4 regions of the Thioalkalivibrio sp. HL-Eb18 genome follow, and region 4 is predicted to be linked to each of the others. Evidence: predicted binding sites of a transcription regulator. Region 4 holds the regulator's gene; each other region holds the start of a gene.

Region 1 (5,430 bases), on a different contig from region 4:
CGCGACCCCGCCGACCAGGCCCGCGTTGACGAACAGACGCGCCACCTCGCGCTGTACCATTTCCCGGCCTGCCCGTTCTGCATCCGGGCCCGCCGTACCATGCAGCGGCTGTCGCTCGACATCGAGTTGCGCAATGCCCAGGCGGCCGGCCCGCACCGCGAGGCGCTGCAGACCGAGGGCGGCAAGCTGCAAGTGCCCTGCCTGCGCATTGAGGAACCGGACGGCCAGGTACGCTGGCTGTACGAGTCGGATGCGATCGGCGAATACCTGCGTGAGCGCTTCGACCCGAACCGTCCGGATGGGCGCTCCGGAGATGCGGCGGTGTCCGGGGACTCCCACGCCTGACAACGACGCCAGAAGGACAGGCCACCAACGCGAGGCCTGGCGGCACTACGCGGTATAAAATGGGGTCCCATACCCGAGGAACCCGCTGAATGGCTGCCCTGAACCGCCCTCGAAGACTGCCCCGTCTGTTCATTCTTCCGGCCGCGGCCCTGCTGCTCGGCTCGCTGCTTGGTGGAGCCTCTGCCCAGGCATTTGAACCCCTGTTCGATGCCCACCTGCACTACCGCGACCGGCAGATGGAACACTTCCCGCCAGAGGCTGTTGCACGCACGCTCGAAGAGAATTCGATTCAGTCCGCGATCATCATGGCCCCGCGCTCGAAACTGATCGAAGCGCTGGAACCGAAGGTGGGTACGCGCATCGTCCCGTTTCTCGAGATCTCCCAGCGCCTGGGGCGCAAGATGGACTGGATGTACGAGGACGGCCTGCGGGAACAGGTCGAGGCCATCCTCGACCGAAGCCCAGTCCAGTGGCGCGGGATCGGGGAATTGCACATCCAGGCCGATGACCGCTTCGCCCCCGGCTTCGAGGATCTGCTGGCATTGGCGGTCGAGCGCGATCTGTGGATCGTGATCCATGGCGATCCCGCCGTGATCGACCATGCCTACGCCGTCCAGCCCGAGGTACGCATCCTCTGGGCGCACGCCGGTTCCTATGCCTACCCGCCCCTGGTGCGTGACTACCTGGACCGGCACCCGAACATGGTCATGGATGTCTCCATGCGCAACCCGCGCATCAATCCCGGCGGCATCATCGACGCCGACTGGTTCGAGCTGTTCCTCGACTATCCGGACCGGTTCCTGATCGGCAATGACACCTTCAGCCTCGCCCGCTGGGAGCACTTTACCGTGCTGAAGGACAGCACCCGAGCCTGGCTCCAGCAGATGCCACCCAACGTACAGCGCATGATCGCCCGAGAAAACGGCGAGCGCCTGTTTCCGCCCGTCGAGAGTCCGTAGCCCGACCACAAAAAAGCCCGGGACCGTCTCCGGACCCGGGCTTGGCATCAACTGGCTCGGGGTTTATACCTTGAATTGCCCCACCCGCTGCTGCTGCTCGGACGCCAGCTTGGACAGCTCCTCCGAGGCATTGCGGATCTGTTCCGATCCAGCCGCGGTCTGATCCAGCACCTCGGTCACGTTGGCGACGTTGCGGTTGATCTCCTCGGCCACCGTGGACTGCTCCTCGGCGGCACTGGCGATCTGCGTGTTCATGTCGCTGATGCGCGTCACGGACTGGGTGATCGCCGTCAGCGATTCGCCCGCCAGGTTGACCTGCTCCACGCTCTGGTGCGCCTTGGAACGGCCATCTTCCATCGCCTGCACCGCCTCGCGGGTACCGCTTTGCACGCGCTCGATCATCTGTTGGATCTCGTGGGTCGAATCCTGCGTGCGGCTGGCCAGGGTACGCACCTCGTCGGCGACCACCGCGAACCCGCGGCCCTGTTCACCCGCTCGCGCGGCCTCGATCGCCGCGTTCAGCGCCAGCAGGTTGGTCTGATCAGCGATATCGCCGATGACTTCCAGGACCTTGTTGATCTCCTCGGCATCCTGCGACAGGCGGCTGACCACCTCGGCGGCACCATCGACCTGCTGCGACAGCGCGTTGATCGCGGCCACGGTGCGTTGCACGACCTGCTGACCCTCGGTGGCATCCTGGTCGGTGTTTTGTGCCGCGGCGGCGGCATCCGCCGCGTTGCGGGCCACCTCCTGCACCGTGGCCGTCATCTCGTTCATGGCCGTGGCAACCTGATCGATCTCCGACTTCTGTCGCCGTACCTGCTCGTTGGTTTGCTCGCTGGTGGCGGACAGCTCGTTCGCGGCCGCGGCGACCTGATCGCCTCCAGCCGCGACCGTGGAGACGAGACCACGGATCTTCTTGACGAAATTGTTGAACGCCTCCGCCAGCTCGCCGAGTTCGTTCTTGCCAGAGACCTCCAGCGTACGGGTCAGATCGCCCTCGCCACCCGCGATATCGTTCAGGCGTGCCACCGTACGGTTCAGCGGACGAACAATGCTTCGGGTCAGGAGCCAGGCCAGGAGGGCGCCGAGCGCCACGGCAATCACCCCGACCGCCACCACGGTACCAGTCGCGTTGCGCGCCATGGCCACATACGCGCTACGGTCCACCATGACCTCAAGCACGCCGACCACGTCACCGGAGAAATCCGTAACAGGACGCGCGACCACGGCCATCGGGTTACCTTCGTAGGTCACGTTGCGCACCAGTTCTTCGCCCTCCATGACCTCGCGCATTTCGGCATCGCTGAAGGTCGGGTCGCCGCTGATCGTCCCGCGGAAACGGCTGAACGAACGGCCATCGCGCAGATAAAGCGCGACCGGTGAATTCGTATCCGCAGTAAACTCCTCGAAGAAGGAGTCGCCGAACGAAAGACCGAACTCCACCGAACCGACGTGGTCGCCATTGTGTTCGATGGGCACAACCCCGCGAATGCCGAGACCCGCTACCCCTTCCTCAAGCCCCGAGATCGGGGTGCGCTTCTCGTTGGTGTCGACCACCGTCTGGCGGAACCCGGACAGGTCGTCGCCATAATTGTCGGGCGAGTGAACGCGCAGGAAGGAAGTCGCCGGCGGGGTATGGAACTGGTACAGATGCACGCCGTACTGCTCGCTGAGCGAGGCAAAACTCGGAACAGTCATCTCGGCCAGACGCTCGCGATCGCCCGTCGCCATCGCCTCCTGCACGTCGGGGATCTTCGCCACGGTCTCTGCCATTGCGGTCGCGCGCGCGGCTTCCTGGTCCAGACGACCGACAAGCTGCGCGGCCAGATCGGTCAGTTCGCGCTGTTCGGCACGATCGGCCATGGTGCCAAGGCTGTTCATCACGACCACAAGGGTCAGGATCACGGCCAGCAGCACCACCGTGATAATCCCGACCATCAGCCGGACTCCGATTCGGATGTTATCGAACATTTTGAAGACTCTCCCCAATAAGGCTTTGCGGGCCAGCGGCATCCTTGCTGCGGCATTTCATCGACGTTAGCGGCGGCGCAGCATAAAACTTGAGGGGCGTCACAGGAAGCCTGAAAGGCCGGGAGACGAACCTATCCCTGCATCAGGATGACCTCCGCCAGGGCGTAGACCGCAAGCGTAATCACGGCAATCGCCACCATGGAGAGCAGCGCCCCGCCACGGATCATGTCGATCACCCGCAGTCGATTGCTGGCGAACACGATCGCGTTTGGCGGGGTCGCGACCGGCAGCATGAAGGCCACTGAGGCCGCAAAGGCCACAGGGATCGCGAGGAGCACGACCGGGATCTCCATGTGCATCGCCAGCGCGGCCACCAGCGGCAGCAGCGTCGCAGCGGTGGCTGTGTTGCTGGTCACATGCGACAGCAACATGGTCACCACCACGGTCCCGGCAATAATCAGCAGCAGCGGCCATGTCTGGGCGGCACCCAGACCCTCGGCGGCCAGCTCCGCCAGGCCGCTCGCCTCGATGGCCGCGCCCAGGCTGAGGCCCCCGCCGACCAGCAGCAGCACCCCCCAGGGGAGCTCGCGCGTGTTGTCCCAGGCCAGCAGCCGGCGCTGGTCGGCTGCGCCCGAGGGCAGCAGGAACAACAGCCCGGCACCCAGGATGGCAATCCCGGCATCGGTCAGGTGAATCGGCAGGAGACCCTCCAGAAAGGGACGCGACAGCCAGGCCAGCGCCACCAGCAGGAAGACGCCGGCGACCCGGTATTCGGCCCGCGACCAGGCTCCGACCTCGGCACGCTGCTGGTCCATCATTGCCTGCAACCCCTGCAGGCGTACGCGATGGACCGGGAAGACCCAGCGCGTCAGCAGCCACCAGGCCAGCAGGAGCAACGCGGTGGCCAAAGGCAGGCCCAGCATCATCCACTGCACAAAACCGATCTCGATGCCATGCCGGTCGCCCAGATAGGCGGCGGTCAGCGCGTTCGGCGGCGAGCCGATGATCGTCGCCATGCCCCCGATGTTGGCGGCAAAGGCGATCCCCAGCAGTAGCGCCAGTGCGGGACGGCGCGAATGGGTGCCGATCTCGTTACCCGCGATGTGCGTATCACGATCCATCAGCGCCAGAACGGACAGGGCAATCGGCAACATCAGCGCGGCGGTCGCGGTATTACTGACCCACATCGACAACCCTGCAGTGGCCAGCATGAACGCCCCCACCAGAAGATGCAGGCGGTCCCCCGCCCGGCTGACGATCGCGAGCGCAATCCGCTGGTGGAGCCCCCAGCGCTGCACCGCCAGCGCGATCGCAAAGCCGCCCATGAACAGGAAGATGATGGGATTGGCATAGGGCGCGGTCGCCGCGTCCATCGGCATCACGCCGAGCAGCGGCAACAGGGCAATCGGCAGTAGCGCCGTGACGGGTAGAGGCAAGGCCTCGGTGATCCACCAGATCGCCATGAACAGGGTCAGCCCGAGCACCCACCAGGCCTCGCGTGCAACGCCTTCTGGCGGCGAGAAAAGCAGGAACGCGAGCATCAGGAGCGGGCCCAGGAAGAGCCCAATGCGCCCGCGCCAGGCATAGGCGCTGCGGGTAGGGCTCGCACCCGCCGCCGGAGAGTCGCCGTCCGATTGTTGATCGGCGTCGTGCGCGGACATGCCGTGGCTCCTTCACAATTCCGCAAACGTTGGCTGAACGATAACCAAGCCGCATCATCGGAAATTGCATCACCCGGGCAACGTGACTATCGTTGACGGGTTTCCTGGCGCGGCCACCGATGGTCGGCCAGCCGCAGTCTCGCATGTTTTCTTACAAGGAGTCTTTCATGGCCTACGAACTGCCCGATCTGCCCTATGCCAAGAACGCGCTGGAGCCGCACATCTCCGCCGAGACGCTGGAATACCATCACGACAAGCACCACGCGACCTACGTGACCAAGCTGAACGGCCTTCTGCCCGGTTCCGAATTCGAGAACGCCTCGCTGGAGGACATCATCAAGAAGGCCCCGGCCGGCGGCATCTTCAACAACGGCGCCCAGGTCTGGAACCACACCTTCTACTTCAATTGCATGGGCCCGGACGCCGGTGGCGAGCCGTCCGGCAAGGTGGCCGACGCGATCAACAGCGCCTTTGGCTCGTTTGATGGCTTC
Region 2 (5,430 bases), on a different contig from region 4:
CGGCGCTTTGCAAGCGGTTCGATGTGGGGCCGGTGTATCTGTTCGATCTCGATGCCCGGGCGATCCTGCATGCACCGGTCGCGCAGTTCGCACCGCTGTCGCCCTATCCGTCGATCCGGCGTGATCTGGCCCTGGTAGTGAAGGAGACCGTTCCGGCCGGTGATGTGCTGAGCGCGATCGAAGAACTGGGGCTGGAGCTGGTGCAGGATGTTCGGCTGTTTGATGTCTACCAGGGCAAGGGCTTGAATCCGGACGAAAAGAGCCTCGCTTTGGGCTTGATTTTGCGGGCTTTTGATCGCACCCTAGGCGAACAGGACGTGGCAAACGTCACCGACAAGGTCGTCGAGCATCTGCACGCTCGCTTCCAGGCAACCCTGAGGCAGTGATTCCATGGCAGCAGTGACGAAGGCGGATCTTGCCGCCACGCTGAACGAAGAACTAGGCCTGAACAAGCGCGAGGCCAAGGAATTCGTCGAGATGTTCTTCGAGGAGATGCGCCAGTCGCTGGAGGATGGCGAGGGTGTGAAACTCTCCGGCTTCGGCAACTTCATCCTCCGCGACAAGAACCAGCGGCCTGGTCGCAATCCGAAGACCGGCGAGGAAATCCCGGTCTCGGCGCGCCGTGTCGTCACCTTCCGACCGGGTCAGAAGCTGCGCGAGCGGGTCGAAAGCTATGCTGGAAGCGAGTAACCACCAGGAACTGCCCGCGATCCCGGGCAAGCGCTACTTCACCATTGGCGAGGTTGCCGAGTTGTGCCAGGTGAAACCTCACGTACTGCGCTACTGGGAGCAGGAGTTCCCGATGCTCGAGCCGGTCAAGCGGCGGGGCAATCGGCGCTACTATCAGCGCCAGGACGTGATCCTGATCCGCCAGATCCGGGCCCTGCTGTACGAAGAGGGGTACACCATTAATGGCGCGCGGCAGAAGCTCTCCGGCGACGAGGCCAAGGGCGATCGCCAGCAGGCACGCCAGATCATCCAGGACACGATCTCGGAGCTGGAATCGGTGTTGCGCGTGTTGCGCGCCTGAGGTTCAGGGCAACACTGATCAGTGTTGCCCTGGCCGCTCGGGTCCTTTCGTGGGCGCGGGGAATGGGATATGATTCGCGGCTTCGGGGCGTAGCGCAGTCTGGTAGCGCATCTGCATGGGGTGCAGAGGGTCGCAGGTTCAAATCCTGCCGTCCCGACCAAATTCAACGGCTTGAAGAAAATTCTTCAGGTGAAACAAGAGGCCGCATTGAGCGGCCTTTTTTGTGTCTGGAGTGAGGGGGAGGCTGGCCTCGTCGGTTACTCCATCGAACGCCGTCGGGCCTCGCGCTGATAGTGCAGCAGGGCGATATTGAACTGCCGCTCCAGCCACTGGTTCATGCCGGTGACCTGGAAGCCAGCATACACATATCCGTCGCGCGGGCTGCGACGGCGGTTGGCCAGGCGCAGGTCGCCGCCCAGGCGTTCGCCAACGTCGGGCAGCAGCAGGTTCTCGAACCGCATCGGGGTCCCGATCTCGAGCGCTTCGACCCAGTCTTGCGGTACCTCCACGCACATCCCCTGAGCCGACAGGTCGGCCAGGTCCCCGATACCGGGGTCTTTCCATTCGCGGTACTGCAACTCGATGCGCGGGCGCTCGCTGATCGGGATATGCACGCGAAAGGTCTCGCGTCGCTGCAGATACTCCAGAGTGTCGGGGTAGGGGCAGACGTAGAGGACCCCGGCGTCCTCGCGTTCGATGCGCGAGACGGCGGTGGAGAAGCGTACGGCCACCCCGCGCAGGCTGGCGAATACCCGCATACCGGTGCCTTCCTGGGCGTGGCGGTTCGCTTCGACGGGCGTGAGTTCGTCGAGGAAGAGCTCGCGTGCACCGGAATCAAGGCGAACCAGGGCGGAGTTGTACAGTGGGCCATCGTCGTCGAGACGGACGTTGACGAGGGTGAGCTTGTGATCCAGATCCTTGAGGATGCCGGCAATCCGCTCCGGCTTGTCGACGGTGTAGTCGGTCTCTTCCATGCGTGGCGTTGTTGTAATTATTGGGCCAAGCCGCACGGTACTGCCGGGCGGTCCGGAATACCAGCCCCGGACGCGGAACGGAGAAGGGCGCAGAGGTGTCGCGCAGGGCGCGCGCGGGTCATGCGCGGGTGATGCGCCGACCGGTACGGCTGCCGGACTGGGTGCGGCCGTAGGGGTCGTAGGTGGGGGCCGGGCCGGGTTCCTCGCCGCGGAGGATCTGGATGGACATCTCAACGCGACGACGGTCGCGATCAATCAGTCGGGCATTCCCCTGGTTGAGGGTATTGCAGCGCTCCACCGAACGGCGCAGCGCCTGCCAGTGGTCCTCCAGCTCGGCGCTGCTCTCGAGCCGGCTGAACAGCCGTGCGAGGCCCTCGGGCGTATAGGTTTCGCCCGCCGCCTCGATCGTCTCGCGCTGTCGCCGGCTCTCGGTCTCGAGCTCCTGCAGGAGTGTCTGTTTCTGGGCCACGACGTCGCTCAGGGTCTCGGCTGCCCGCGATTCCACGGCGCGGGTCTCCTGCAGCAGGATGTCTTCCATTTGGTGGCTCAGCCGAATCGAGGCCTCCAGCGAGCGGAGAAAGGCGTGGCGTTGTTCGGGCGACATTGTGGGGTCTCGATTAGCGCAGCAGGCTTTCCAGCTCGATCATGCGATCGGCGAGCTGCTCGTTGTCTACCGGGTACTGGCCGTTGGAAATGGCCTCGCGCAATTCAGCGACACGCGCCTCGTCGAACGGGGCGTTGCCAGCGGCCCCGGAGGCGGCGTTCATTGCCTGCGCCGCGCCGGTCAGAGTGACGGAGTCATCCTGACGTGCGGGCGCGGGTGCATTGCCCTGGGCGCCTGCGTCGGGCCGGGAGGTCTCGTCGCGGCCCTTTACGCTCGAGCTGTTGCCGTCCGGGCGCAGGCCGGGGGAGTTCGGGCCTTTGATATCCATCATGCGGTTTCCTGTTTTTGCAATTCTACTGCAGGGGTTAGCGGCAGCGCCGGCTGAAACTGTAGCCCCTTGAGCCGTGACTTTTCGATTCGTTTCACAGTTTGTGGATGGTGACGAGACACACCGCCATTCTACAGGGCTACGCGTACATGTCCGGACTCGAGTACCTCGCCTTCCACGACGCGGCCGGACGAGGTGTTCTTCACGCGGATACGATCGCCCAGTATGCCGTTCTCCAGTGCCTCGCCCTGCATGCGGATCACCACTGAGCCGTTCTCGGCGAGGATGGTGACGCGCTGACCGCGGCTGACCACCTCGCGCTGGGTGACGTGCTGCTGGCCCAGGATCTGACCAGGTCGGATGTTGCGCCGGGTCTGCAGTCCCACCAGTTCGCTCTTGGTCTCGAAATAGCTCCCGGCATGGCGCGAGGTCTGAATACGCTTGGTGCGCACATCGCCGGGGAGGATCGTGTGCTGGCGCCGCAGGTTGCGGCTGGCGACGAGGACCTCGGCGTAACGCTCGACCGTGACTGGCACATAGATTGACCAGCTGACGGGGGCCTCGCACTGAACCTGTACCGCCGTATTGCCATCGCGCCGTCCGCCAGGCGGGAAACGGGTCTCCAGCGCCTCGCTGCATCGGGCCAGGCGCAGGCGGTTGTCCAGGCGGCCGATCTGAACTTCCACCGCTTCGTCGCCCGGTTCGACGTTCAGCTCCTCCTGGATGAAGCGCTCCGCCGCCAGGCGGATGTTCTCGACTGCCTCGATCTCGGCCTGTGCCGTTATGGAGACCAGAGCCAGAGCAACGCCCATGGCGGCCGGAAGCCACCAGGAGCGAATAGAAGGTTTGAGTGCTGGCTGGTTCATGGGCTGGATGCGCGTCGGCTCGTCAGGACTCGAGAGGTTTGAACAGACGTGCAAGCAGAAAGCATGCCAGGCAATAAGGGTCGTACCCTCAAGAGTGACTACGGCCGGCCGTTACCGGGTCTAGAACGCGTGCAATCGGCATGCGACGGCGGTTTGTAGCATGACAGCGTCGGTCCACGGGGTGCACACTGGGGACGGCGAGTCGAGGTGGCTGGCCGCTGGGCGAGGGGGAGAGCAGGACAATGAGTCAATTCATTGACGATGTGAATCAGCGTACCCAACTGGTGGGGCAGAACCGTATGGAGCTGCTCCTGTTTCATCTGGGGAGCTCGCAGACTTTCGGTATCAACGTATTCAAGGTGCGCGAGGTGATCCCGTCGCCGCCGCTGCGGCAGATCCCCGGATCGCTGAGCGTCGTGCGGGGCGTGGCCACGCTGCGCGGCGGGACTGTCCCCATCATCGATCTCGCGCGCGCCATGGGGTTGCGCACGGCCGTGGGCGAGACGGACAACCACAAGGTCGTGGTGACCGAGTTCAATCGGTCGGTGCAGGGGTTCTGGGTGTCCGCGGTCGACCGGATCGTTAACGTCAACTGGGAAGACGTGAAATCACCGCCTCGGGGGACTGGGCGCGAGTCGTTTCTGGTGGCGGTTACGGAGATCGACAACAAGCTGGTCGAGATCATTGACGTCGAACGGGTGCTGTCCATCGTCAATCCATTGCCGTCCAGTGTCTCCGACGAGGTACGTGCGGAGGCCGAGGAAGAGCGTGCACGGCATGGACAGCGCAAGATCGTGATCGTCGATGACTCCGTGGTCGCCCGCAAGCAGATCGAGGGTGCGATAAAGGGCCTGGGCTGGGAGTATGTGGTCTTCAAGGACGGTCGCGAGGCCCTGGATTTCCTGGAGGAGCAGGCCGAGGCTGGAACCGTGGACGAGGTGGTGGAGCTGGTGATCTCGGATATCGAGATGCCGCGCATGGATGGGTACACCCTTACCGCTCGAATTCGTGCAAACGATCGCCTGAAAGGCCTTCGGGTTCTGCTGCACTCGTCACTGAGCGGGGAGTTCAATACGGATATGGTCAAGCGTGCCGGGGCCGACGCCTTCCTGTCCAAGTTCAACCCCGACGAGCTGGCCGAGGCTGTACTTGATCAGACCCGCAAGGACTGATGCCGGTGCCCGCGCCGTTTGCGTTTATCGACCGATTCGGCCCTGGCGGCATGGAAGCGGTAACGGATTGCCGGCCGTGTGAAGATCGGCGGCCATGGCGCGCCGCATCCACCGCCCGTTGGGATGCTGTCGGCGTCCGCGCGGTTGCACGTATACTGCCCCTGTCCGGGATGGGGGTTCGCGTGCCCCTTGGCCGGGTTTTCCGACATGCTGTCAAGGATTCGTCATCAACGTGCCTGTCCGCCCGCACCGTCGACTTTCAAGGATGACTTCGTGATCGACTCGCGCGACTACGAGGAGTTCTCGCGTTTCCTGTCCGAATGCTGTGGCCTGGTACTGGGCGACAGCCGTCAGTATCTCGTGTCGAGTCGTCTGTCGCGGCTGCTGGACGAGTTCGGCTACAAGAGCGTCCCGGAGTTGCTGCATGCGATGCGTCAGGCGCCCAATCCGCGCCTG
Region 3 (5,430 bases), on a different contig from region 4:
TGACGCTGTGGGTGGCAACGCGCGTACTGAGACACTGGCTGGGAGGCTTCACCGGCGACACGGCCGGGGCGACGCTGGAGCTGGTGGAGACCCTGACACTCGTGATTCTGGTCCTGGCGCTTGCTGGCTAGGCGCTGATCGGCGAGGGCAGGGTTCGGGGCTGGTGTTGTCACGAAACCGTCACGGGATGGCCACATACTGACGGGATGAACTCATTCCCCTCCCGTCTGAACCCGGGCCGGCTGGTCCTGCGCACACTGACGAACCCCCTGCGGGCGGTACGCGAGGCCGGCGAACTGGAGACGGTGCCGCCCTGGTGGCAGACGTTCGTGCGACTGGCGTTGCCGGTGCTGCTGCTCAGCGTGATCGTCAGCCAGTGGCTGTACCAGACCATCCCGACCGGGCTGCCGCCGGAGGCGATGCCGGGGGCCTGGGGCTTCGGTGTCTACAGCGTGCTGGCGATGAGCATCGGGGTGCTGGGCCTGGCCTGGTCCGCGCACTACCTGACCGAGCTGTTCCAGGGCTACTCCCACCCGGACCGTGCGATGCTGGCGGTGACCATCGGCCTGCTGCCCGCCTGGGTCGGTAACGTGGCCGCCGCCTTTCCCTGGCCCTGGGGCAACACTATCGGCCTGCTGCTGATCCTGTATTCCCTGTGGCTGCTGTACTGGTCGCTGCGCGGCATCCTCGGCCTGAAGCGCGGCAACCGCATCGGCCTGTTCGTGGCCACCGTCTTCTGCGGCGCGTTCATCACCCTCATCTTCGGCTGGCTGTTGATGGACCTGATCCCCGGCGCCACCCCCGAGACCCGCATCGGCACCACCTGGCTGATCTGATTCACTCCGGCCCTGTAGGAGGCCAGCCCTCTGGCCGATTGGGAACATGCCAACGCCCCATCGGCCAGAGGGCTGACCTCCTACAGGGGGAAATCGGACAACTGGGGCCGCCTTGGTTTTCGTTGCCCAAGATCCATATCTCTGAGAGTCGAGGCTGTTTGCTGGGTGGCCTTGCTCCTTGGCAATGACGGTAGTAGCGGCTTCGGACCTGACACAGGTTTCTCGCATCACCTGGGTGTGTCAAAGCGGTTGTTCAGGACCACGGGTATGTGGCTGGCCTGTGTCCCCTGTGGCGCTGTGCGGCTTCGTATCGGCCGTGGCTGATGAGTGGTGTGAGCCGAAGCGCTGGGGTGGCGAGCGTGCGCCGTGGTGGACACGTTCAGGCGGGCGGCAAAATTTTTCCGGAATGGGGCTAAAGGATTCGGTCGAGCGGTCGTTACTGCTTTCGAAGGCGCACGAGTGTTCGCCGAGGAAGCCGACCAAGGTGGTTCGGCATGACGCTACAGGAGCGTAATCATGTCTCAAGTCATCAACACCAATATCCTGTCCCTGAATGCTCAGCGCAATCTGAGTAATTCCCAGGGCGCGCTGGCCCAGAGTCTGGAGCGACTGTCCTCCGGCCTGCGGATCAACAGCGCCAAGGATGACGCCGCCGGTCTGGCGATCTCCGAACGCTTTACCACCCAGATTCGCGGCCTGAACCAGGCCGTGCGCAACGCGAACGACGGCATCTCGTTTGCGCAGACCGCCGAGGGTGCGCTGAGCACCGTGGGCGATGCGCTGCAGCGTATCCGCGAACTGTCCGTCCAGGCGGCGAACGACTCCAACTCCGCCTCCGACCGCGAGGCCCTGAACAACGAGGCCCAGCAGCTGATCGCCGAGATCGGCCGCGTCGCGAACTCCACCGAGTTCAACGGTGACGCGATCCTGGATGGTGCGCTGCAGGATCTGTTCTTCCAGATTGGGGCCAATCAGGGACAGAACATTGCCGTTTCGGGCGTGGATGCTCGTACTACCGAGCTGGGTCGTGCCATTGCGATGGGGGAAGACGGTCTGACCCAGGAGCAGATCAACGATGTTGGCATCGGTTCGATGACCGATATTACGATTAACCTTGATGAAGTTGGGGTGCTGGAAGGACTTGATATTGACATTGAGGTCGACCTGACGGGTGTCACGTCGCTGGAAGATGCCGTACGGGAAATTAATTCTGCCATCGCCAATTTTGAAGGCAGTGACGAGGATGTTGCGGCTGTACGCAGCGCGGGCCTTAGTGCGGCACTCGTGACCGACAATGATGGCGAAACGACCATCGCGATCCGCGGTAATTTCGATACGGATTTTGAAGTTACCGGGGGCGTAGTGAGCCTCGATGATGACGACGGGGCGGGAAATACCACGGACATCACGTTGTTTGACGACACTGGTTCGGAAGCCAAGAATCTGACCGACGTGGACATTGCAAGTCGTTTCGGTGCCACCGAAGCTCTGGCCATCGTCGATGGTGCGCTGAACCAGGTGAACTCTCTGCGTGCCGATCTGGGTTCGGTCCAGGTCCGCTTTGAAAACACCATTGCCAATCTGCAGGTATCCTCGGAGAACCTTGAGTCGGCCCGCTCGCGTATCCGGGACGCAGATTTTGCCTCCGAAACGGCCGAGCTGACCCGGGCGCAGATCCTGCAGCAGGCCGGTACCTCGGTGCTGGCCCAGGCGAACGCGACGTCGCAGAACGTGCTGGCCCTGTTGCAGTAAGTTGAACCGGTAAAAGGCCATGAGACGGGCGGGTGGCCAGACGGTCACCCGCCTTTAATGGCGAGGGAAGCAAGATGAGTGATTCGATTGGCAGTATCACTTCATTGGTGTTTCAGCCTGCCCGTCAGGGGCAGGGCGATGCCTCGATGCCGGTTGCTAAAGGGTTGAACGATACCGCGGGTTCTCGGAATGCCAGTTTCGGGGATGTCCCGGCGAGCCCCGATATTCCTGAACGGGGGCTGGATGAATCGACCCAGTCTGTGGACTTGGGAGAGTCGGAGGGCATGGAGCAGGTGGTGGAGTCGATCAACGCCTATCTGCAATCGTCCAAGCGTGCGCTGGAGTTCAGCGTGGATGATTCGAGCGGCCGGACGGTGATCACGGTCAAGGATGCCGAGCAGGACGAGGTGATCCGGCAGATTCCGCCGGAGGCAGTGGTGGCCCTGATTCGTCATTTCCAGGAACAGCAAGGCCTGGATGGTACGGGGGTCGAGGAACGGGCCTGACCGACCCGGCACATTATCAACCACAGTGACTTTCGGCCGGGCTTGTCCCGGCTTTTTTCTGTCGGCCGATATGGGTGTGCATCGGATGTGGGGGCTCGACAGGAAATCGTTGCGGACCCCACAGAGGCACAATGGCAAGAAAATCGAAAATTCGTGTTAAAGCTCACGGATAGCTTGTCGTTAACGGGCCTGAGAGCGGTTGAATGCCGCCATCGCGATCGCCCGAGGCGGTCTAAAGCTATGCCGTAAGGAGACGTAATCATGTCCCAAGTTATCAACACGAACATCCTGTCCCTGAACGCTCAGCGCAATCTGAGCCAGTCGCAGGGTGCCCTGGGCCAGAGCCTCGAGCGGCTGTCCTCGGGCCTGCGAATCAACAGCGCAAAGGACGATGCCGCCGGTCTGGCCATCTCCGAGCGCTTCAGCACGCAGATCAACGGCCTGAACCAGGCTGTGCGCAACGCCAACGACGGTATCTCGTTCTCGCAGACCGCCGAAGGTGCGCTGAGCACCGTGGGCGACGCGCTGCAGCGGATCCGCGAACTGTCCGTACAGGCGGCGAACGACTCCAACTCCGCGTCCGACCGCGAGGCCCTGAACAACGAGGCCCAGCAGCTGGTGGCCGAGATCAGCCGCGTTGCCAACGAGACCGAGTTCAACGGCGACGCCATCCTGGATGGGGCGTTGAACGACATCTTCTTCCAGATCGGGGCCAACCAGGGTCAGAACATCGCGGTGTCCGGTGCCGACGCTCGGGCGACTGAACTCGGTCGAGCGATCGCCGAAGGGGCTGAAGGCCTGACTCAGGAACAGCTAAATGATGTCGGGATTGACGAAATCGATGACATCGAGATCCGCCTGGATGAAGTCGGCGTCCAGGATGACCTCGGAATTGAGATCGACGTCGACCTGGATGGCGTCACCACTCTGCAGGATGCGGTTCGCGAAATTAATTCGGCTATCTCGAGTTTTGAAGGGGCTGATGACGGTGAAACGCAGGCGGTTCGTGATGCCGGTTTGAGTGCCGCACTCATTACCGACAATGAGGGTGAGACGACCATTGCCGTTCGCGGGAATTTTGATACGGAATTTACCTTAAGCGGTGGCCAGGTAACGCTCGATGACGATGATCCGACGACGGTCGACTTGTTCTCGGCCGACACCGAGACCGATGGTCCGACTTCGGAACAGTTGAACCTCACGGACGTCGACATCGGCAGCCGCGCGGGTGCCACGGAAGCCCTGGCTGTCGTGGATGGTGCCCTGGACCAGGTCAACTCCCTGCGTGCCGACCTGGGCTCGGTGCAGGTGCGTTTCGAGAACACCATCGCCAACCTGGAGATCTCCTCGGAGAACCTGGATTCTGCGCGTTCCCGGATCCGGGATGCCGACTTCGCCGAGGAAACCGCGGAGCTGACCCGTGCCCAGATCCTCCAGCAGGCGGGGACCTCCGTACTGTCGCAGGCGAACGCCACGTCGCAGAACGTGCTGGCACTGCTGCAGTAAGCCGGGGTCTTCAAGGAGACCTTATGTAAGGCGGGTGGCCTTGGGCTGCCCGCCTTTTTTTATTGCGCGGATCCAATTCCGAACCATGTGAAGCCAGGTTGGGTACTCGCTACGGCTGCGCCAGACTGAAGCCGAAGCGTGAACCGGTTCACGAACGAAGCGGCGCGGCTTGGCTAAAGAAATCGCTGAAACAGTCGTTATACTCAGCTAGAACGCATGCGAAAGTCCCGAACAGGGGCGTGGTGAGGTGGCGCGTCATGGCAATTAGTTCTCTCGGTGTAGGGTCCGGACTGGACCTGAATCAGCTGGTAGGGCAGCTCGTAGCGGCCGAGCGCGAGCCCAAAGAACAGCGCCTGAACCAGCGCGAAGAGCGCATTGACGCGCAGATTTCGGCCTTTGGCGAGCTGACCAGCAGTGTGGATCAGGTGGGTTCGGTGCTGGGCGATCTTTCCGGTTTCGAACCTACGCAATCGGCCTCGGTGGCGGATGACAGCGTGGCGAACGTCACGGTGACCGGGGACGCCGAGAACAGTGATTTCTCGCTTGAGGTCAATCAGCTCGCGCAATCTCAGATCGTTGCCTCGGCTGCCGGTGATTTCGACAGCGCCGATGACGAAGTAGGCGCGGGTCAGCTGCAGATCCAGGTCGGCAACGGGAATGCCGTCACTATTGACGTGGAAGAGGGCGCCACCCTGCGCGATGTTCGCAATGCGATTAACGACTCCGAAGCGGGTGTCACCGCGTCCATTGTGAATGACGGCAACGGTGCGCGCCTGGTACTGAGCGCGAACGAGACCGGAGCGGATAACACCATCTCCGTCACGGCGACG
Region 4 (5,430 bases):
AACCATCGCCGTGCAGCGAATCCAGCAGGGCCTCGAACTCATCGTCGGTGATCTCGTCATCGGCGCCGACCAATCCCGAGTCTTCCCCCGCCGCGTCGTCCGCGGCCATCGCGGTCGCTTCCACCTCCGCGGGGGGTGCCGGTTCCGGCTCCGGCTCGGGGGACTCGTCGGGCGTCGCGACTGCGTCGGGTTCGGAATTGCCGGCCACGTCTTCGTTCTTCGCCATCCGCCGCAGGTCTTCGACCAGATCAGCCTCCGCGGGCGTCGGATCGACCCCGGAGCGGAGGTCGCCAAACATCACGTTCAGCGTATCGAGGACCCGCAGCATGGTATCCATCAGGTGACCGTCGACCTGACGCTCCCCGTTGCGCAGGAGATTAAACACGTCCTCTGCGTGATGGCAGACGGTCACCAGCGGATCCAGGCTCAGAAAGCCCGCGCCACCCTTGATCGTGTGAAAGCTGCGGAATACCGCGTTCAACAGATCCCGGTCATCGGGATGCTGTTCCAGGTCGATCAGCTGCTCGTTGAGTCCTTCGAGCAGTTCCCCGGCCTCGATCAGGAAGTCCTGAAGGATTTCGTCGTTGGGGTCGATGGCCATTCGGTCTCTCCGTTCCGGTGAGGCTTGCCGTTAAGGGATGGGCGCCGGGAAGCCGCTGATTCAGGAATCAGCGGGCTGCCTAGAAGCCCAGACTGGACAACAGATCGTCCACCTCGTCTTGTCCTTGAACGACATCCTGGCCGGAATCTTGAGTCTTTGGCACTGCTGGTCCGTGTCCGCGCCGATCGCCCTCGCGCCGCTCGGTATCATCGTCGAGCGTCTTCTCGGCGGCCTCGATGGTCTCCATGCGCCCGCTGGACAGTCGAATGAGCGAGACCAGGTTCTCCTCCAGGTCCGTCACGAGCTGGATGACGCGCCGGATCACCTGCCCGGTAATATCCTGGTAGCTCTGCGCCATCAGTACTTCCGACAGCAAGCGCCGCAGCTCTTCGGTGTCGTCGTTGGCCTGCGCAAAAAACGCATCCAGCTCGCGGGCAAACTCCCGGAACTCATCGACCGAGAGTTGCCGATTTCGGAAACGAGTCCACTTCGCCGTCAGTTCGCCGGCCTGCTGGCTGAACGACTCGGCAATCGGCAGACTCGTCTCGATGGCGGTCAGGGTCTCGTGGGCGGCCTTCTCGGTCATCGTGACCACATAATTGAGACGCTCACGGGCATCCGGGATCTCGGCCTGGGTCAGCTCCACCAGCCGCGAATCCCCGCGGAAGCTTTGCAAGGCCTCGTGCAGGTCGCGCGTGAGCTTTCCGAGTTCGTCGAAGAGTTCGCGGTCGTAGGGACGCGCCAGCTCCTGGATCAGCGCGCGCGCGGCCACCTCGTCCCCTGCCTCCAGAACCTGCACGAGCTCCCGCGCGCGAGCGATCTGCTGCTCACCGATCGATTGTTCTTGGTCTGTCATCCAAAGCCCCTTGCTCGCTCCCCATCCCGAACGTGATGCCCGGAATCAATCCCCCGGCCATGCATTGTCGCGGACCAGGAGATGTCGACACCGAAACCCAAGTTAACCTTGCGCTTCAATGCGTTCGAATATTTTGTCGATCTTTTCCTTGAGGGTTTCCGCGGTAAAGGGCTTCACCACGTAGCCGTTCACGCCCGCCTCGGCCGCCTCGACGATCTGATCACGCTTGGCCTCCGCCGTCACCATCAGCACTGGCATCGTCTTCAGCTTCTCGTCGGCCCGAACCGCCCGCAGCAGGTCGATGCCCGGCATGTTGGGCATGTTCCAGTCGGTGATCAGAAAATCGAAGTCGCCGTTCTGGAGCATCGGCAGTGCCGTGCTGCCGTCATCGGCCTCTTGCGTGTTGTTGAAGCCAAGATCACGCAAGAGGTTCTTGATGATCCGTCGCATCGTGGAGAAGTCGTCCACGATGAGAATTTTCATTCCCTTGTCCACAGGTCACTCCGGGATAAATGATTCATGTGAGTACTAGAGCGCGGCCCTCAGAATAACTGCAAAGCCTCGCCGTCTTCGAGCCAGGAACCCAGGCGCGCGCGCAGTCGGATGACGGCCTGACTGCGGATTTGGCTCACACGCGACTCGGTCACCCCCAGCACCGCGCCAATCTCGCGCAGGTTGAGCTCCTCGATGTAATAAAGCGACAGCACCAGACGTTCGCGTTCGGGCAAATCACCCAGCGCGGCGGCCAGCTCCTCGCGAAATTCTCCAGCCTCGATCGTGCGCGAGGGCGAGGCCTCCTGCCCCTCGATCACCCGGTCCGCATCACCATCAGTGCCGCCCAGGTCGTCCAGCGCGAACAGATGGGCGCCGGCATGGTCCTGCAGCATCGAGTAGTACTCGTCGATCGGCACCTCGAGTTCCTCGGCCACTTCGACCCCGCGCGCCGCCCGCCCCTCTCTGGCTTCGACCGTCTGGATCGCCTCGGCGATCTTGCGGCTGTTGCGGTGTACCGATCTCGGCGTCCAGTCACTGCGGCGTAATTCGTCGATCATCGCGCCACGGATCCGAATCCCGGCATAGGTAGCAAACGTGGCACCCTGCCCGCCTTCGAATTGCCGCGCGGCCTCCAGCAGGCCGATCATGCCGGCCTGGATCAGGTCATCGACCTGGACCGAGGAAGGCAGACGCGCCATCAGATGATGCGCGATGCGATGCACCAGCTCGATATGCTCCGCAACGCGCTGCTCGTGGCCTGTCGCGGCCACGCTCTCGTATCCGGGAAGGCGATTACGCGGCGACATCATGCGCTCTGCAGCATCCGTTCGACGAAAAACCCGACACCACCGTCCGCACCACGGGCCACCGGCCAGCGGTCCACCGTACGGGCGAGCTCGGTAAAGGCCTTGGCCGCCGGACTGCCCGGATACTGCTGCACGACCGGCGCACGTTTCTGTACGGCCTTGCGCAGATGCTCGTCCATCGGGATGTAACCGGCAAGATCCAGGATCACCTCCGGCAGGTAGTTGTCGCAAACCGTGGTGAGTTTCTGCAACAAACGCTCGGCACCCGCGCGGTCCTGGACCATGTTCGTGACCAGCCGGAAACGCCGCATGCCATGGTCGCGGTGCAGCACCTTGATCAGCGCATAGGCGTCGGTAATCGACGCCGGCTCGTCGCAGACGACGACCAGGGTCTCCTGGACCGCCCGGCAGAAGGTCGTCACGGATTCCTGCAGACCTGCCGCCGTATCCACCACCAGCACATCCAGCGGTTTGGAATAGGCGCTGAATGCCTGGATCAGACCGTTGTGCTCAAGCGGCGTGAGATTCGCCATCGCCGCAATCCCCGACGCCGACGGGATGACCTTGATTCCCTCGGGACCCTCGATCAGGACTTCCTGGAGGTCGTCCACCTGCCCCGTCACCAGGTCATGCAGGGTGCGCTCGGGCCGCAGCCCGAGCAGTACATCAGCGTTGGCCAGCCCCAGGTCAGCATCAAACAGCATGACCTCGCGGCCCAGCCGCGCGAGCGCTACCGACAGGTTAACCGACACATTGGTCTTGCCGACGCCGCCCTTGCCGGAGGCAACCGCAATGACCTTCAACGGCTCATTAGTGCGTGGCATAGCGTCCTTTCCCTACCGGATGGATCATCTCCAGAACGCCCGCATCCCGAGTACGGCCCGGCGACGGCGCACTGCGACCGTTATTTGCGAAATCCGCCAGGCTTGCATCGGTCCATCGTTCATCGCGAGAGGATCGACGCGCTGGCCCGCGCTCCTCGCCGAGCGCCCGCCGGGTCAGATCGCCCGTCTCGACCCGGTGGAAGTCTTCGGCAATCCGCTGCCCATCGCTGACAAACGTGAGACCCAGGTGTTGATCGAGCAATACCGACAACGTCTCCCCCAACTGTTCGGCTTCGTCGAGTTTGGTCAGCACCAGTGCCGATGGCTCGGTCTTCCGAAACGCATCCAGCACTCTTCGCAGCGCCGCCGCCTGAGTGGTCGCGGAGACGACCAGCCAGCTCTCGCGCCGAACACGGTTCGGCCAGCCGGCGAACAGGGACTCGTCACCCACCGCGGAAGGTGCCTGTCCGGCGGTGTCGACCAGGATCAGGTGCCCATCCTCCGCCCGCGCGGTCATGTCGCGCAACTCGCGCGCGCCCTGCAGCACCCGCAATGACACGCCCGCCATCTGCGCGAACGCCTGCAACTGGCGCGTGGCCCCAATGCGCTGCGTATCCAGTGTGACCAGCGTAACCGAATCCGCGCCCATACGGCGGATCTGACGCAGGGCGATGCGCGCGAGCGTGGTGGTCTTGCCCACCCCCGTAGGCCCCACCAGGGCCAGTACGCCGCCTTCATCCAGGATATCCGGATGGCGAGTCGCAATCGCCCCGGAAAGGCGTGCGCGCAGCCGCTCCCAGGCCTGTTCCACGGTGCTGTCGTCGAGAATACTCCCGGCGAGACTGCGCGCCAGTGACTCGCTGAACCCCCGGTCCATCAGACGAGACTTGCACTCCGCCGCCAGCGGATGTCGCGCCGCCCACTGTGCGGCCTCGTTGTCGCTGTGCTGGCGAGTGAGCAGGCTGCGCAGATCCCGCAGTTCCTGGCGCATCGCGGCAAGCTCGGGGTCCGCGGGCCAGGCCGAGCCCGGGGTCGGACGCGAGGCGGATGGCGACGCCTCGTGCGGGGCATGGACCGCATTCACCGCGGCCTGCTGCTCGCGTTCCGAGACGCCCGCATCCCCATCTTCCAGCGCCGCGACGACCTCCAGCCAGCCATCGACACGACGGCTCGACAGGATCACTGCATCCTCGCCCTGCTGTTCACGCACCTGCCGCATCGCATCGCGCATGTCGCGTGCCCGGTACCGTCTCACATTCATCGCTGTTCTCCCGTTTAGCCCTGGCGGACCCGATCGCTACTGTTCGTCTCAGGCACTCGTGGGGGCTGCCTGCCGGGCCGAGTCTTCCTGGCCCACTGTGGCCACCACGCGGATCCGCCGGTTGTCGGGGATCTCGGTAAAGGCCAGCACCGCCAGGTTGCGCACGGCTCCGCGGAGCCACCCGGCAATCCAGGAACGGATCTCCGGGGCCACCACCAGGATGGCGGGCTGGCCGCTGGCCTCCTGACGCTGGGCGGCCTCGGACACCGAACGCTGCAGGCGTTCCGCCAGGCCCGGCTCCAGCCCCACGGTCTCGCCATTACTGCCCTGAAGGGACTTATGCAAAAGCTGTTCCAACGATGGGTCGAGGGCAATCAAAGGCAGCTCATCGTCCGGTCCCACAAGGTCCTGCACGATCGAACGCGACAGCGAGACCCGCACGGCCGCGGTCAAAACGCCGGGATCCTGACTCTTCACACCCTCCTCTGCCAGGGTTTCGGCGATCGTGCGCAGATCGCGAATCGAGACCTGCTCGGCCAGCAGGTTCTGCAGGACCTTCAGGATCACCGACAGCGAGAGCGTCTTCG

What was found. The regulator FliA, encoded in region 4, starts transcription of late flagellar genes. The targets are predictions, from matches to a motif close to GCTAAAGTTNNNNNNNNNNCNGCCGATA.
Region 1: the regulator FliA is predicted to act here: its motif matches at 3,346-3,373, upstream of F813_RS0102230 (methyl-accepting chemotaxis protein).
Region 2: the regulator FliA is predicted to act here: its motif matches at 2,975-3,002, upstream of flgM (flagellar biosynthesis anti-sigma factor FlgM).
Region 3: the regulator FliA is predicted to act here: its motif matches at 3,250-3,277, upstream of F813_RS0109030 (flagellin).

The regions. Positions count from the first base shown of each region.
Region 1 is NZ_KB822961.1:160,873-166,302, reverse strand. Features, by position in the region: gene F813_RS0102240 (glutathione S-transferase N-terminal domain-containing protein) at 1-345, shown strand, start outside; gene F813_RS0102235 (amidohydrolase 2) at 435-1,304, shown strand; gene F813_RS0102230 (methyl-accepting chemotaxis protein) at 1,368-3,278, opposite strand; gene F813_RS0102225 (DASS family sodium-coupled anion symporter) at 3,410-4,939, opposite strand; gene F813_RS0102220 (superoxide dismutase) at 5,107-5,430, shown strand, end outside.
Region 2 is NZ_KB822961.1:132,776-138,205, forward strand. Features, by position in the region: gene pheT (phenylalanine--tRNA ligase subunit beta) at 1-386, shown strand, start outside; gene F813_RS0102070 (integration host factor subunit alpha) at 391-690, shown strand; gene F813_RS0102075 (MerR family transcriptional regulator) at 674-1,030, shown strand; tRNA gene F813_RS0102080 (tRNA-Pro) at 1,114-1,190, shown strand; gene F813_RS0102085 (flagellar brake protein) at 1,288-2,004, opposite strand; gene F813_RS0102090 (flagella synthesis protein FlgN) at 2,123-2,608, opposite strand; gene flgM (flagellar biosynthesis anti-sigma factor FlgM) at 2,622-2,936, opposite strand; gene flgA (flagellar basal body P-ring formation chaperone FlgA) at 3,068-3,802, opposite strand; gene F813_RS0102105 (chemotaxis protein) at 4,045-4,974, shown strand; gene F813_RS0102110 (protein-glutamate O-methyltransferase CheR) at 5,248-5,430, shown strand, end outside.
Region 3 is NZ_KB822969.1:100,889-106,318, forward strand. Features, by position in the region: gene cobS (adenosylcobinamide-GDP ribazoletransferase) at 1-131, shown strand, start outside; gene F813_RS0109015 (YIP1 family protein) at 207-836, shown strand; gene F813_RS0109020 (flagellin) at 1,353-2,588, shown strand; gene F813_RS0109025 (flagellar protein FlaG) at 2,735-3,094, shown strand; gene F813_RS0109030 (flagellin) at 3,356-4,600, shown strand; gene fliD (flagellar filament capping protein FliD) at 4,858-5,430, shown strand, end outside.
Region 4 is NZ_KB822971.1:34,102-39,531, reverse strand. Features, by position in the region: gene F813_RS0109845 (chemotaxis protein CheA) at 1-601, opposite strand, end outside; gene F813_RS0109840 (protein phosphatase CheZ) at 681-1,457, opposite strand; gene cheY (chemotaxis response regulator CheY) at 1,560-1,940, opposite strand; gene F813_RS0109830 (RNA polymerase sigma factor FliA) at 2,000-2,761, opposite strand; gene F813_RS0109825 (MinD/ParA family protein) at 2,758-3,582, opposite strand; partial or broken gene flhF (flagellar biosynthesis protein FlhF) at 3,742-4,813, opposite strand; gene flhA (flagellar biosynthesis protein FlhA) at 4,892-5,430, opposite strand, start outside.